Regions from separate parts of the Massilia sp. S19_KUP03_FR1 genome, predicted to be linked through region 1. Evidence: predicted binding sites of a transcription regulator. Region 1 holds the regulator's gene; the other holds the start of a gene.
The links. Region 1 encodes FliA, which starts transcription of late flagellar genes. Its sites were predicted from a motif close to CTAAAGTTTNNNNNNNNNNNGCCGNTA; they were not measured.
Positions count from the first base shown of each region.

Region 2: V6M87_RS23845 (flagellin N-terminal helical domain-containing protein) is a predicted target of FliA. The motif match lies at 1,836-1,862, and genes of this name have one in related genera.

Region 1 is NZ_JAQQPS010000018.1:114,981-122,958, reverse strand. Features, by position in the region: gene V6M87_RS19730 (flagella synthesis protein FlgN) at 1-131, shown strand, start outside; gene V6M87_RS19725 (hypothetical protein) at 213-926, shown strand; gene V6M87_RS19720 (NAD(P)-dependent oxidoreductase) at 979-1,464, opposite strand; gene V6M87_RS19715 (hypothetical protein) at 1,461-1,601, opposite strand; gene V6M87_RS19710 (transglycosylase domain-containing protein) at 1,598-2,275, opposite strand; gene V6M87_RS19705 (DUF5672 family protein) at 2,422-3,261, opposite strand; gene motD (flagellar motor protein MotD) at 3,339-4,091, opposite strand; gene V6M87_RS19695 (flagellar motor protein) at 4,099-4,845, opposite strand; gene V6M87_RS19690 (RNA polymerase sigma factor FliA) at 4,827-5,558, opposite strand; gene V6M87_RS19685 (MinD/ParA family ATP-binding protein) at 5,575-6,396, opposite strand; gene flhF (flagellar biosynthesis protein FlhF) at 6,389-7,708, opposite strand.
Region 2 is NZ_JAQQPS010000027.1:37,535-45,512, reverse strand. Features, by position in the region: gene V6M87_RS23850 (flagellin N-terminal helical domain-containing protein) at 289-1,731, shown strand; gene V6M87_RS23845 (flagellin N-terminal helical domain-containing protein) at 2,034-3,476, shown strand; gene V6M87_RS23840 (flagellar protein FlaG) at 3,557-3,946, shown strand; gene fliD (flagellar filament capping protein FliD) at 4,172-6,826, shown strand; gene fliS (flagellar export chaperone FliS) at 6,868-7,314, shown strand; gene V6M87_RS23825 (flagellar protein FliT) at 7,325-7,657, shown strand; gene fliK (flagellar hook-length control protein FliK) at 7,665-7,978, shown strand, end outside.

The sequences.
Region 1 (7,978 bases):
TGGCCCACAACCAGACCGTGCTCAACGCCATGCGCACGCCAGCTGCCACCGGCGGCGCCGAAGCGGGCCTGTATGGGCCGGGCGGGCAGACTGCCGGGTTCGGGCCGTCGCGCCGGTTTGTGGTTGGCTGAGCGCAGGACGCTGCAAGCTCGTGACAAGACCGCGTCCGCGGCCTTGTTAATGTCTTTTCCTGGCAAGGACACAGTGTGCCGATGACCATAACCGCCAACGCACTGTCGTTCGCCGCTCTCCTGCTTTTTCTCCCGCCAGCCTTGGCTGCCGACCTTCCATCCGTCGGTTTGTCGCTCATCTATTCGACAAACGAGGCGGTTTGCAACGCAGCGACGGAAACTCTACGCCATGACAGGAATTGTCGCGACAGCGACGCCATCAATTGTCCCGACAGTGAAGCCACGCCGGTGCGCGCTGGCGCAGCGATGTTCAACGTGATCCAGGAAATCGCCGTCAACGAGTATGGCTACACGCGCGTGGCACGCGCGCTCGGTGGCACGCCGACATCGACCGCGATTATCTATATCGACAGATTCCAGGGGTACAGGATGCCACCCCTGCTCGAAACGTGGAAGGTCGACGAAGCGACCCTGACCAAGGTCCTGGCGCTGCCGCCAGGTCCCCTTCTATCGACGTCATCGATCCCATTCGCCTCCAGACCCGAGCAGTCGATCCATGCGGACGCCTTTGCCGCGCTGCTGGCAAACGGCGAAAAAATAGCAGATGAATGGTCGCCTGTGCTGCCGCTGGGAGATGAACTTTACGCAGTGAAGCGCGAGTGTTCGGGACTCTGGTTGGTTGGCGGCTACTACGCCTGCAACCGCGTGAACAAGCTCACCGTCATTCGCTTGAACGGGAAAGCAAAGGCGCGCCCGGTCTGCCAGTTTGCAAGGCGGAACCAAGCCCTGCGCTGAAGCCATGCGTGGCTTCGCAATGATCAGCGAGAACACGCCGGCGCTGCAGTCATTATCGACCTTGCCGTGCCGCATGCTTGCCCAGCGCGGCGAAGTCGAGATCGCCGTCGCCATGGTCGACCGCCGCCTGCAGCACGGTTTGCAGCGCGGCACCGAACGCCAGTGGCAAACCGTGGGCACGCCCTGCCTCCACCGCCAGGCGCACATCCTTCTGCCCCAGCGCCAGCTTGAAGCCGGCCGGGCTGTAGCGTTGTTCGGCAATCATGCCTCCGTAACCTTTGTAGACGGGTGAACCGGCAAACAGCGTGCTCGTGATCAGCTCGATGAAGCCGGCGGCCGGAATCCCGTGCGCGCCGGCCAGCGCCGCCCCCTCTCCCATTGCTTCGATGGCGCAGGCCAGCGTCAGGTTGCAGGCCAGCTTGACGGCATTGGCCTGTTCCGGCGCCGCGCCGAAGCGCCAGGTTTTTTGTCCCAACAGATCGAACAGGGGCTGCACCCGGCCGACCAGTTCGTCGGCGCCGCCGGCCAGGATGTTCAACTTGCCGGCTGCACGTCCGCCAGCATGCTGAATACGACATCGGGCAGGCCACATTCACCGGGCGTGGCGGCGACCCGGGCGCCCGGCTGCGCCAATGCCTGCCAGTCAGCCGACCCGGAAGCCGTTACGCGAATCAACCGGGATCGCCGGGCGGTTTGCCAGAACACTGCGCCAGCGCGGTATCGAACCAGCCCGCGGGACGGCATTCGCCAAGAACCAGCGCGCGCACCCGGGCCACGCGCGCGAGGTAGAGATCCCGATGGCTGACCGGATTGAACTGGTTGGGCGCCTTGATCATGGCCGCCAGGCCGATGAATTCATCGTCGGTCGTCGCCGCCAGCGGTTTGTTGAAATAGCTGAGTGCTGCCTGCCCCAAGCCCCTGAGCTGCTGCGTGCGCCAGGTGCCCATGTAGACCCGGCCCGCATACAGCGCCAGTTGGCGCTCCTTGGACAGGCGCGCATTGACGACCACCGCCATCACATCGCGGCCCAGGTCGATCCGTTTGCAACAATGGAACAGCGCGCGATACAGCGTCTGCAAGCTTCCTTTGCCACCCGTGAAATCAGCACCATCCAGGTACAGGTCGCGTGCGACGGCGCCGGAAATGGTGGCGAAGCCCTGCCCTTTTCCCAGGCTGACGCCGGCGTGGTCGAAAAATGCCGGGTCTTCCACGCGCGTCAGGATCGCCACTTGCCGTGCCGTGAGCGGCGCATCGGCTGCGACCGGCGCCGTTTCGATGGCCTCATCGAACGCCGCCCAGGCCCAGCAGCCCACGATGGCCAGATACAGCAGGAGGCAAGCTGGCAGCACGAGCAGCCACTTCTTCCGGAATCGGGCTGGCGCGGATGGCGCTGCCTCAGTCATTGCGCGCATGTACGATATGGGCAAGTCAGCCCAAGGCTAGCCGCAGCACCGATCAACATACGGTGAAATAGCATCGACGTGTCTCCATTGGCTCAGGCGGGACTGCCCCGCACAGTCTGTATAGCCCAATGGTACAGGCAATGCGCTGCCAGCCGGACAGTTTCGGCACGCTGGCGCGGCGTGCCGCCCCAGCGCCGCCTGAGCATGCGCATTGCCATGCCATGCCGGCCACGGTGGTACAACTGCCGCACCAGCTGGCGCGCGGCCGGCGCGCGCAGCATGGACACATCGCACAGCGCGAGATAGGCGTCGAGGCGGGCATCGTCGAGCGCGTAATGAAAATTATTGAAGCCGTGAAAACCGAAGGTCGGGGCTGCCGGCTCGATCATTTCCATGGCAAACCGATCCGCGACCGCGCGCGGCGCAAAGCGGATCCCGCGCGCTTCCAGCTCGTCGCGCCGCAGTTCGCAGATCACCGCATCCTCGGGGTGAACCACGTCGAAGTCCATGCTTGCCAGCAGATCGACCAGGCGCCGCGAGCGCAGCGAAAAACCGCCGTTCCCGACCGCGACCGCGAGCGGCCGGTGCGACCAGGGCGCGCCGATATAGTCGTACTCGAGATACACCGGATCCCACAACTTGCCGTCAAGGATAAAACTGTCCCACTGCACCACCAGCACGAAGTCGCCATCGAAGTAGCGGCCCAGATCGCGCAGCATGAAGGCCGAGTAGGCCTCGACGCTGTCGATCGGCGCGATGGCGACCTGTGCGATATAGCCGGGCAAATCGAAGCGCTGCGGGCTCAGGAGCAGGCATTGCCTGAAGCTGGCGGCGGCAAGGCAGCGGTCGAGCGAAAACTGCGCCAGTTGCGGATAGCGCGTTTCGACGCAGACCAGGCTGACGTTGTGGAGGTGCGGTTTTGGCGGGGTCAAGGCGGGTGCTCTGCTTTACTGTCGAGCCCGAAATTTTACCCCGCCCAAAATGGATCAAACGTTAAGCCAGGTAAAGGTCAGCGCGTTGGCAATTCCGTGGTCGCGTCGGGCAGCGCCGAGAGGATGGTGACCGCCACGCGCCGGTTGCGGGCGCGCCCTTCCGGCGTGTTGTTGGACGCCACCGGCAAATTGGCGCCGTGACCGACTGCCGTCAACCGCGCCGGCGCCATGCCGCTGTCGATGAACAGGCGCACCACGCTGCTGGCGCGCACGGCCGACAATTCCCAGTTCGACGGGAACAGCGGATTGGCAATCGGCACGTCATCGGTATGCCCCTCGACCTGGACGGCGTGCGGGTCATTTTTCAGCAAAATCGCCACCGCGCTGAGCGCCTCGCTCGAGGCATCGGTCAGGGTCGCGTCGCCCGGCGCGAACAGCACGCTGGCATTGATTTCGACGCTCACGCCGCGGCTGTTCTGGGTGACGCGCACCTTGCCCTCCTTCACCAACGGGCCGAGCGTGGCAGTCAGGTCGCGCGCCAGCATGGTCAGCCGATCTTTCTCGCGGCGCATGGCCTCGGCACGTTTGCGCGCCACGATGTTCGGCAGGCTGAAGGGCTGTTCGACCGTGGTGACCGGCGTCGTGGCCGCGCCGCGTCCGCCAAACGCGTCGCCCAATGCGTCCGACAGCACCTTGTACTTGCCGACGTTGACCACCGAGATAGCGTACATGACCACGAAAAACGCGAACAGCAGGGTCATGAAATCGGCATACGAAATCAGCCAGCGTTCGTGATTTTCGGAATCTTCCTGGTAGCGTTTGCGCGCCATGCCAAACTCAGGCGCGTGCCAGCAGGCTGGCCACGCGTTCATCGACGACGCGGGTATGGTCGCCGGTGGCCAGGTCGTGGAACACGTCGGCCAGGATGTCGTACTGGGCCACCTGCTCGGCCACGATGCCTTTGAGTTTATTCCCGACCGGGAAGAAGAACAGGTTGGCGAGGCCCACGCCGTAGATGGTCGAGACGAACGCGACGGCAATGCCGGCGCCCAGGCGCGACGGGTCGCTGAGGTTTTCCATCACGTGGATCAGGCCAAGTACTGCGCCGAGGATGCCGATGGTCGGCGCGTAGCCGGCGGCCGATTCCCAGATGCGCGCAGCCTGGCGCTGGCTGAATTCGTAGGATGTGATCTCGGTTTCGAGCAGGCTGCGCAGGCGCTCCGGTGCAATCCCGTCGACCACCAGGCGCAGGCCTTTCTGGACGAACAGGTCGGGCGTCATTTTCTGGTATTGCTCGAGCTGCAGCAGGCCGTCGCGGCGGGCGGTCAGGCTCCACAGCGCGATCTGGCGCGAGTACAGCTGGCGCTGGCTGGCGGGCGGAAAAAACACCCAGCGCAGCATGCGCATGCCGCGCACAAACGTGGCCGCTTCAGTTTGCAGCAGCACGGCGCCAAAGGTGCCGACCACGACAATGGCAAACGCGGCCGGCTGGATCAGCGACGCGAATTTGCCGCCATCGAGGCTGTGTCCGACGAACAGGCCGGCCAGCGCCAGCCCCAGTCCAATTATGCTCGCCCAGTCCACAGCTGCTCCTTGAGTGCGGCGCGCAGCCTGGCGACAGCCTGGGTGTGCAATTGCGACACCCGTGATTCGGACACGCCCATCACGGCGCCGATTTCTTTCAGGTTCAATTCTTCTTCGTAGTACAGGCCCATCAGGATTTTTTCGCGCGGCGGCAGGTTGTCGATGGCGTTAATGATCGCCTGGCGGAAGTCGGTTTCGAGCAGCGCGCGCAGTGGGTCTTCGTCGTCGATGGAGTAGCGGTCGAGGAAACTGCCGTCGTCGTCTTCGCCCTTGAAATCTTCGTAGTAGACCAGCTGGTGGCCGCCGCTGTCGCCCAATAAATCCTGGTAGTCGCCCAGCGACATTTTCATCGACTTGGCGACTTCGGTTTCGGTGGGCGGGCGCCCCAGTTTTTGCTGCAGCGAGCTCATCGCCGTTTCGATCTTGCGCATGTTCTGGCGCGTGCTGCGCGGCAGCCAGTCGCTGTTGCGCAGTTCGTCGAGCATGGCGCCGCGGATGCGCAGCACGGCATAGGTTTCGAACTGGGCCCCGTGGGTTTCTTCGTAGCGCGAGATGGCGTCGAACAGGCCGATCATGCCGGCTTGAATGAGATCGTCGACCTCCACGCTAGGGGGAAGCTTGGCCTTCATGTGATGGGCGAGGCGCTTGACCAACGGCATATGCTGCGTCAGCAAGAGTTCCTTGTCCGTCTTCTTCCCTTTTGCTGTGTACATGCGTTAGCTATTTTTCTTATAAACCAAAATGGGCACTGCCTCCTGCCGGAATGGCAAAACGGCCGGCCAACTGGCGAAACGCGACCGAGGCACCCGCCAGCGGAAACGCATCGACCACTGCGCGGCCCAGGCGCGCGGCGCGTTGCAGGTACTCGTCGGCTGGTACCGACCCCATCGAACTGAGCTGCACCGCCAGGTAGCGCGTTGCTGCAGTAGCCATATTATCGTATACCACCTTGGCTTCGGCTTCGGATGCGCCGGTGACCAGAATACCGAACGGGCGGCGCCCCAATTGTTGCGACAAACGCTTCACCAGCGAGTACGCCGCGGTGATCGAGGCGGCGTTGCACGATACCTGCACCACGATCTCGGAATTGTCCATGATCGGCAGGGGAAACGTATCATCGCTGCCGAATTCGCCGTCAACGATGCAGATGCCGGCCTGCTTGACCAGCACATCGAAGGTCTTGGCCAGGCGACGCGTATCTTCCTGCCCCAGGTACTCGCCCTGGCCGCGCGCGCGGCGCACCATGCTGGCAACCTGGAACCCTTGCGGCGCCTGGTGAATCACCTGGTTCAGCGCACATTCCTGGCGCGCCACTTGCAGCAGCGAGCCACCCTGGTCGACGCCAAGGCGCTGGGCCACGCCGTATTCATGGGCGCAGGCGTCGACAATCATGACGTCGTTGCCGGCCCGGGCCAGCGAGGCGCCCAGGTTGACCAGCATGGCGCCCTTGTCGTCTTCAGGCGTGGCGGAAAGAAAGGTCACGATGCGTGGCTTGGGGCCAGCCAGCATCCGGCGCAGGCCCTCGGCCTGGTCGAAATCGAAATTACCCAAAGGACACCTCGCCCAGTTTGCGGCCAGCGCTGGTGCCAGCCATCAGAAGCGGCAGGTCGGCATCGCTGATCTCGGCCTGGCGGCCGCTGCGAAAGGCGCGGTCGACCAGCATCGCGCGGTCCGGCAGGTGCAGGTCTTCCGGCACGCGCTGGCCGGTCGAGATGTAATGCAGATTCAGTTTCTGGCGGATCACGACATCGAGCACGTTGCCGAGCGATGCGGCTTCGTCGAGCTTGGTCATGATGCAACCGGCCAGGCCGCTGCCTTGATAGGCGCGCACCACTTCGTTAAGCGTTTCGTTGGTCGAGGTCGAGTTCAGGCACAGCAGGCGTTTTACGTCGGCGCCGGTCTCGCTCAGCATGGCCACTTGCTGCGTCACCATCTGGTCGCGCTGCGAGACGCCGACGGTGTCGATCAATACCGTGTGTTTATTGCGCAGTTCTTTCAGGGCGATGCGCAGGTCGGCTTCATCCTTGACCGAGTGCACCATCACGCCGAGGATCTTGCCGTAGATGCGCAGCTGCTCGTGGCCGCCGATACGATAGGCATCGGTGGTGATCAGGGCCAGCTTTTCCGGGCCATGGCGCATCACGCAGCGCGCCGCCAGTTTGGCAGTGGTGGTGGTCTTGCCGACGCCGGTCGGGCCCACCAGGGCGAACACGCCGCCCTTGTTGAGCATGTCGTCTTCGTCGGCCATCGTGGTCAGATTGCGTTGCAGCACGGTCTTAATCCAGCGCAGAGAATCCGCTTCGTCTTTGCCGGCAGGCAATTTCTCGACGAGGTAGCGAGCCAGCGTGGCCGAGAAACCGGCGGCCAGCAATTCGCGCAGCACGCCCGCTTTCTGCGGTTCGCGCTGCTGGGTGGCGCCCCAGGACAATTCCGCCAGTTGCGATTCCATCTGGCCGCGCATGGCGCGAATTTCCTTCATCATGCCGGACATGTCGGCGGCGGCCGAGCTCTTGGCCTGGGCGATGGCGGCCGACATCATCGACGTCATGGCAGCCATGTCGAAGGCGGGTTGTTCGATCTGTGGCTGTGCTTGGGCAACCCTGCGGTTGGCGTAGGACTGCGGCGCGGGCGCTGCAACCGGCGCCGGCTCCTGCAAATGCTGCAGCATTGGCCGCGGTGCATCCATGCCCGATTCGGCGGAGGGCGACGCCATCGAGGCGACGTCATCGTTGGCCAGGGCCAGGATTTCGACGATGCCGTCGACCGGACGATTCGACAGGATCACCGCATCCGGGCCGAGGGCTTCGCGGACTTTGCGCAGTGCGTCGCGTGAAGTGGCTGCTGTGAATTTCTTGACGTTCATTTTATTGTCCCATTACCGCCGTTGAGGTATAGGACATATTATTAACGATGCCGCGCGGAAACCATCGGGGGATAAAGAGGGGGAAAGGGGTGTATATCGGGGTTGTGGGATTTGACGGCGGGCGTCGGTGCTCGCCTGGGAACCTGGCGAGTGCGTGCGCAGTATGGGTACCGGCCTGCGCCGGTATGACGGTTTTCAAGCCGGTATGACGGTTTTCAAGATGACGGCGAACGGTGGCGCTATCGCGTCGCTCGCTTTCACCACCGCCCT
Region 2 (7,978 bases), on a different contig from region 1:
AATATTCACCGTTTCTGAGCGTGCGCGTGTGTGAATCTGCGTGTTTTTCAGTGCCAAAATAAAATTATTTTAGCCCTTCAGAAGTGCGAAACCGTGTCGTAGAAACGAGCGCACTTCCCCCTTCTCCATAGGGAAATCACGGATTTATTGTGCATTCCCACCATCAACTTTTTACCCCTGCCTCCGTTACCAGCAACAACAGCGGTGTGAATGCTTCAGCGAAAAGAAGCACACCAAAGTGAACAGCGGCACGTCGCCCACCCCGAAATACCCGTTTGGAGAATTACCATGTCGTCAGTCATCAATACCAATATCTCGTCCCTGAACTCGCAGCGCAACCTCTCGATGTCACAAACTTCGCTGGCGACTTCGCTGCAGCGTTTGTCATCCGGTCTGCGCATCAACAGTGCCAAGGACGATGCTGCTGGACTGGCTATTTCTGATCGTATGTCGTCGCAAATCCGCGGCATGAACCAGGCCACCCGCAACGCCAACGACGGCGTGTCGCTGGCCCAAACTGCCGAGGGCGCACTGGCTTCGTCCGGCGACATGCTGCAACGTATTCGTGAACTGGCCGTCCAGTCGTCGAATGCAACGAACTCGTCGAGTGACCGCCAGGCCCTGCAGACTGAAGCCGGCCAGCTCGGTTCGGAACTCAATCGGGTTGCCCAAACCACCACCTTCAACGGCCAGGCACTGCTCGATGGCACCATGGGCACAGCCAACTTCCAGGTCGGCGCCGATGCCAACCAGCTCATTTCAGCCAGCGGCTCGAACTTCACCACCAGCACCTACGGGCTGAACGAAACGGCGGGTGGATCGGCAGCGGTTGCTACCACGAACACCAACGCCGCCACCGAAGTCTCGATCGCCGGCTCTTTGGGCACGGGAAAGTTCACCCCCGCTGCCGGTGCCAGCGCCAAAACCCTTGCTGCCAGCATCAATTCGCTGACGTCCTCCACCGGCGTGACCGCCTCGGCGAAAACCGACGTCACGCTGAAATTTGACCCCAGCCAGTCCTACAAACTCGATCTGACGTCGGATAATTCGACCGCAGCAACGGTTTCGTTCTCGGTCGGCGCCGGTACCACGGCCGACGACTTCTCCGCAGGCGTCAGCGCCATCAATGCCCAGACCGCCAAAACCGGCATTACCGCGTCGTACGACAGCACCAATAAAGGTATCAAGCTGACCAACGTCAACGGCAATGACATCAAGCTCGACAACAAGAACGCCACCGGTGGCGGCTCGGTCGGCATGGTGTCGTTCGGCAAAGACGGCGTGCCCAATGGCGCCACCGCGACCGGCCCCGCCGCTACCGGTATCGCCGTGGGCGCCCTGACGCTCGACTCCGAGAAGAGCTTTTCGGTCGTCGATGGCGCTACCGGAAAGGCCACTGGCGCATCGAGCCTGAAATCGGTCTCGGCTATCGACATCACGACCTTCGACGGCGCCCAGCTGGCCATCAAGATCGCCGATGCCGCCCTGTCGTCGATCAATACCCAGCGCGCCCAGTACGGCGCCCTGCAATCGCGTTTCTCGTCGGCCATTTCGAACCTGGCCACCAACGCCGAAAACCTGTCGGCATCGAAATCACGCATCACCGACACCGACTTCGCGTCGGAAACGGCCAGCCTGACCCGCGGCCAGATCCTGCAACAGGCTGGTACCGCCATGCTGGCCCAGGCCAACTCGCTGCCGAACGGCGTGCTGTCCCTGCTGCGCGGTTAAATACGCCAGGCGATTCTTCCCACCGAGATCCCCGACTGATTTTTTCAGTCGGGGATTTTTTTATGGTTCATCTCGACAAATAAAAAAATAAATAAATTTTCACCCTCAAGTTCGTTCAAAGCGCGCCGTTTAGGGAAAACAGGAACGCGCAAGTCCATGATTTATTTGATTTTAGACCTCAACTTTTGCCGTACAGCACCGTTACCAGATTAACAGCGGTGTGAATGCTTCAGAAGTCGGAAGCACACCAAAGTGAACAGCGGCACGTTGCCCACCCCGAAATACCCGTTTGGAGAATTACCATGACTTCAGTCATCAATACCAATACCTCGTCCCTGAACTCGCAGCGCAACCTGTCGACCTCGCAATCGTCGCTGGCGACGTCGCTGCAACGCCTGTCGTCCGGCCTGCGCATCAACAGCGCCAAGGACGATGCTGCCGGTCTGGCCATCTCGGATCGTATGTCGTCGCAAATCCGCGGTATGTCCCAGGCCACCCGCAACGCCAACGACGGCGTGTCGATGGCGCAAACGGCCGAGGGCGCGCTGGCCTCTTCCGGCGACATGCTGCAACGTATTCGCGAACTGGCCGTCCAGTCGTCGAATGCAACGAACTCGTCCTCCGACCGTCAAGCCCTGCAGACTGAAGTCGGTCAGCTCGGTTCGGAACTCAATCGGGTTGCCCAAACCACCACCTTCAACGGCCAGGCACTGCTCGATGGCACCATGGGCACAGCCAACTTCCAGGTCGGCGCCGATGCCAACCAGCTCATTTCAGCCAGCGGCTCGAACTTCACCACCAGCACCTACGGGCTGAACGAAACGGCGGGTGGATCGGCAGCGGTTGCTACCACGAACACCAACGCCGCCACCGAAGTCTCGATCGCCGGCTCTTTGGGCACGGGAAAGTTCACCCCCGCTGCCGGTGCCAGCGCCAAAACCCTTGCTGCCAGCATCAATTCGCTGACGTCCTCCACCGGCGTGACCGCCTCGGCGAAAACCGACGTCACGCTGCAATTTGACGCCAGCAAGTCCTACAAACTCGATCTGACCTCGGATAATTCGACAGCAGCAACGGTTTCGTTCTCGGTCGGCGCCGGTACCACGGCCGACGACTTCTCCGCAGGCGTCAGCGCCATCAATGCCCAGACCGCCAAAACCGGCATTACCGCGTCGTACGACAGCACCAATAAAGGTATCAAGCTGACCAACGTCAACGGCAATGACATTAAGCTCGAGAACAAGAACGCCACCGGTGGCGGCTCGGTCGGCATGGTGTCGTTCGGCAAAGACGGCGTGGCCAATGGCGCCACCGCGACCGGCCCGGCCGCGACCGGTATCGCCGTGGGCGCCCTGACACTCGACTCCGAGAAGAGCTTTTCGGTCGTCGATGGCGCTACCGGAAAGGCCACTGGCGCATCGACCCTGAAATCGGTCTCGGCTATCGACATCACGACCTTCGACGGCGCCCAGCTGGCCATCAAGATCGCCGATGCCGCCCTGTCGTCGGTGAACAGCCAGCGCGCCCAGTACGGTGCGTTGCAATCGCGCTTCTCGTCGGCCATTTCGAACCTGGCCACCAGCACCGAGAATCTGTCGGCATCGAAATCGCGCATCACCGATACCGACTTCGCGTCGGAAACGGCCAACCTGACGCGCGGCCAGATCCTGCAACAGGCTGGTACCGCCATGCTGGCCCAGGCCAACTCGCTGCCGAACGGCGTGCTGTCCCTGCTGCGCGGCTAATCGTTTCGCGCAACTAGCGTCACGGACCGACTCCCCGGCTGATTTTTTCAGCCGGGGATTTTTCACGAAGGGACCGAAGCATGAACATTCAACCGACTGCATCGAGCGGCGCCCCCCGGCTCGAGGAACGCAGCAATGCCAGCGAAGCACCGGGCACCGGGACTGCCGCCACGGCCAAGGCAAACAACGCACCGGCGCCAGCTGCCGGCGCAAAGCAAACCAAGGCCGCCGACGGTGTGGAGCCGACCAGCGCCGACATCAAGACGGCGCTTGAGAAGCTGAATCACTCGATGACGGAATCGTCGCAGGACTTGCAGTTTTCGGTGGACGAGGACAGCAAGCAAACCGTGGTCAAGCTCATCGACCGCAACACCCACGAGGTGCTGCGCCAGATGCCGACCAAGGAAGCGCTGGAAATCGCCAAGTCGCTCGACAAGGCAATGGGCAAACTGATCGACCAGCGCGCCTGAACCGCGCGCCCTGGCGCGCGGTGAGGCAGCGATGTACCCGGTTTTCGCCAGTAACGTAATGACGCCATCGAGAGCGGCATTGCGCTTTTGGCGTTAACCGTGTCATTTCGTTATTTAATCCACAAAATAATTTTTAAATAGTTAAATAGCGCCTAAAAGCTGCTCTCAAGTACCGTTTGATTCTGCCGATAATGACTTACATTATCCCTTTCGCAGGAGAACGCCGTGGGTATCACATCAGCCGGTATTGGTTCAGGACTCAACATCGAAGGCATCATCACGCAACTGATGGCCGTCGAAGCGCGTCCATTGAATACGTATGACACCAAGACGGCCGCCTACAACACCAAGCTGGGCGCCCTGTCGAGCTTGAGCGGCAGCGTCAGTTCGTTCCAGAACTCGCTGTCGCTGCTCACCTCACCCACGGCCTTCAACTCATTGACAGCCAACGCGTCGAACACCGGCGTCATCACCGCGACGGCAACATCGACCGCCGTCGCTGGCAGCTACAGCGTCGCCGTGAGCCAGATTGCGCAGGCGCAGAGCCTGAACTCGAAGGGCGTTATCAGTACCTCGACGGCAATTGGCGCTGGCACCGCGACCACACTGTCGTTCCAGTTCGGCACCGTCTCGTCCGGCACCTTTGGCGTCACCGGCAGCGCGCTCGGCGGCACCACCGCGGCCAGCGGCATTCCCAATGGCTCCCTGACGATCAACGGCAAGACCATCGCCACCAGCGGCGCCACCACCAGCGCCAAAGATCTGGCCACCGCCATCAATGCCTTGAGCGAGACCACGGGCGTCACGGCGAGCGCGCCGGCCACGGTCAGCGCCGGTACACTGTTTCTGGGGTTCGGCTCGGTCGACACGTCGGCCGGCGGCAGCTATTCGCTGCGGATCAACGGCATCGAACTCGGTTCGCAAGACGCCGGCATCGCCGCCGGTGCCGGCCTGACCGCCACGTCGCTCGACACCACGCTGTCCACGGCCAACGCCACCACGAATGCGCTGGCGGCGGCGAAAATTACCTACACCGGCAGCGCCGCCGTGGGTGACCTGAAATTTTTTGCGGCGGACGGCAGCAACCTGGCCATCAATGAAGTCATCCTCGGCGAGGCCGATGGTGGCATTGGCAACAAGACGGGCAACCTGGGCTCGAGCACCGTCGCCACCAGCGCCGTCGCCCTGACCTCGACCGGCGGCAGCCCGATCACCGTTGCCGGCAGCAACCCGGCACTGGCCGGACTGAGCGCCGGCAGCAGCGGCAGCTACACCGGCGCCGGCTTCGTCCAGGACGGCACCCAGGCCAGTGGCGTCATCACGCTTGACTCGACCAGCCAGTCGCTGTCAGGCATACGCGATGCCATCAACAAGGCCAATATAGGCGTCTCCGCCAGTATTGTCTCGGACGGCAGCGCCACGCCGTATCACCTGGTGCTGACCTCGACCAAGACCGGCGAAACGTCGAGCATGAAAATTACCGTCAGCGATGCGGGCGCCGGCACCGCCGACCCGGCGCTGTCGGCCCTGCTGAACTACGACCCGGCCGGCACCCAGGCGCTGACCCAGACCAGCGCGGCCCAAAGCGCCAAGCTGACGGTCAACGGCATTGCCGTCACCAGCGCCAGCAACAGCGTGACCGGCGCCATCCAGGGCGTGACGATGGCGGTCGGCACTGTGGGCTCATCGAGCGTGGTGATTTCGAAAAACACCGCCTCGGTGACCACCGGCGTGCAATCGTTCGTCAAGGCCTACAACGACCTGAACACGACCATCAAGAACCTGACCGCCTACAATGCCGAAACCAAGTCCGGTGGCGCGCTGCTGGGCGACTCGGGCACGCTGTCGATCCAGACGCGCTTGCGCCAGCAGCTCGGCGCAGCGGTCGAAGGACTCGACGGCAAACTGACCACGCTCAGCCAGGTCGGCATCAGCTTCCAGAAAGACGGCAGCCTGTCGCTCGATTCGACCAAGCTGCAAAACGCCGTGAACAACAATTTTGCCGATATTGCCGGCCTGTTTTCCGCCATCGGCTCGGCCACCGACAGCCTGGTGACGGTGTCGACGACGGGCACGAAAACCGTACCGGGCACGTATGCGCTGAACGTCACCACGCTGGCCAGCCGCGGCACGCTGACGGGCGCGGCGAAACTGGAGGACCAGACCGTCATCGACCCAGGCACGGTATGGAGCGTCACGCTCAACCAGACCGATCCTGTTGGCGCAACCCGCGTCTCGGACGTGGCCCTGACCGCCGGCAGTTACACGCCGACCCAGTTGACCGCCCTGCTTCGCGCGGCGGTCAACGGCAATACTTCGTTTTCCGGCAACGGCGACACGGTGGAAACGTCGATTGACGCCAGTGGCAAGCTGGTGTTCTCGTCGAGCAAATATGGCGCGGCGTCGAACATCGCCGTCACCGCCAAGACCGGCACCGCGCCGGCCGCCTTGTTCGGCGCCTCGACCCCGGAGGTGGGTGCGGATATCGCCGGCACGCTGGGCGGCCAGGCCTTCACCGGCTCCGGACAAACCGTCACGGGCGCTGCCGGGTCGAGCATGGATGGCCTGAAACTGGTGGTCGACGGCGGCGCCACGGGCGATCGCGGCACCGTGACGTTTTCGCAGGGTTACGCCTACCAGCTGACCACGCTGGCGAAAAGTTTCATCGGCACCGACGGCGTGATCACCGGGCGCGCCGCCGGCATCAGCAGCAGCATCAAGGCGGTGGCGACGCAGCGCCAGACCTTCAGCGACCGCCTCACCGATATCGAAAAGCGCTACCGCGCCCAGTACACCGCGCTCGACGTGTCGCTGGCGTCGATGCAGAGCACCCAGACTTACCTGACCCAGCAGCTGGCATCCATTGCGGCCAACAATTAAGCCACGACCGCCAACTTTTACAGTTTCACCAGGAGCATCCTATGTTCGGTACCATGCAACGCGGCGTCAACGCCTATGCCAAGGTCGGCCTCGAGACCAATGTCAGCTCGGCCTCGCCGCACGCGCTGATCGTCATGCTGTACGACGGCGCGCTGGTCGCCGTCCTGAAGGCGCTGGCCCACATGAAGGCCGGGAATATCGCAGAAAAGGGCAAGGCGGTTTCGCACGCCATCGCCATCATCGACAATGGCCTGCGTGCCAGCCTGGACCGCGATGCGGGCGGCCAGATCGCCCTCAGCCTCGATTCGCTGTACGATTACATGAGCCGCCAGCTATTGACGGCCAACCTGCAGAACAAGCCGGAAATCCTGGAAGAAGTGCACCGCTTGCTGGCCGACCTGCGCGGCGCCTGGAACCAGATCGGCAATGCACCCGCCGCTGTCCAGCAACAAGAAGGCGCGCGCGCCCCGCTGATGGCCAGTGCCTGAGAAGACGACGATGACGATGACCAGCGAAGACATCCTGACCGTGTACGAATCCGTGGCCGACCTGACCGGCCAGATGCTGGACGCGGCCGGCAGCAACGACTGGGACCGCCTGGTCCAGTTGGAGGCGCAATGCAGCTCGCACGTGAGCCACCTGCGCGCCACTGAAGCGGCCCGGCCCTTGAGCGGCCCGGCGCGCCAGCGCAAGGTTGAACTGATCAAGCAGGTGCTGGCCGACGACCGCCGCATCCGCGACCTGACCTCGCCCTGGATGGCGCAGCTGTCCAGGCTGATCAGCAGCAATGGCACCCAGCGCCGGCTGGCCAATGCCTACGGCGTGTATTAACTTCTAAATGGCCCTTCCTCGGATCGATGCGCCGGGCCCGCGCCCGGTCGCGCCTGTCGACCCGGCGCACGCCGCCCTGCCCGTTGGCGATGCGCGCCAGGAGGTGTTCGACCGCTCGCTGGCGAGCTTGTTGGGCCGCACCGTCCCGGTCGCCGTGCTGGCCAAAATGAGCGACGGCACCTTCCTGGTGCGCGTGGCCGGCAACCCGGCGCGCATGGCGCTGCCCGAAGGCGCCCAGGTCGGCACGGAAATTCCGCTCAAAGTCGTCCCCGCGTCGCCGCGCCCTGCATTCCAGCTGGCCGGCGCCCTGCCCTCGACACC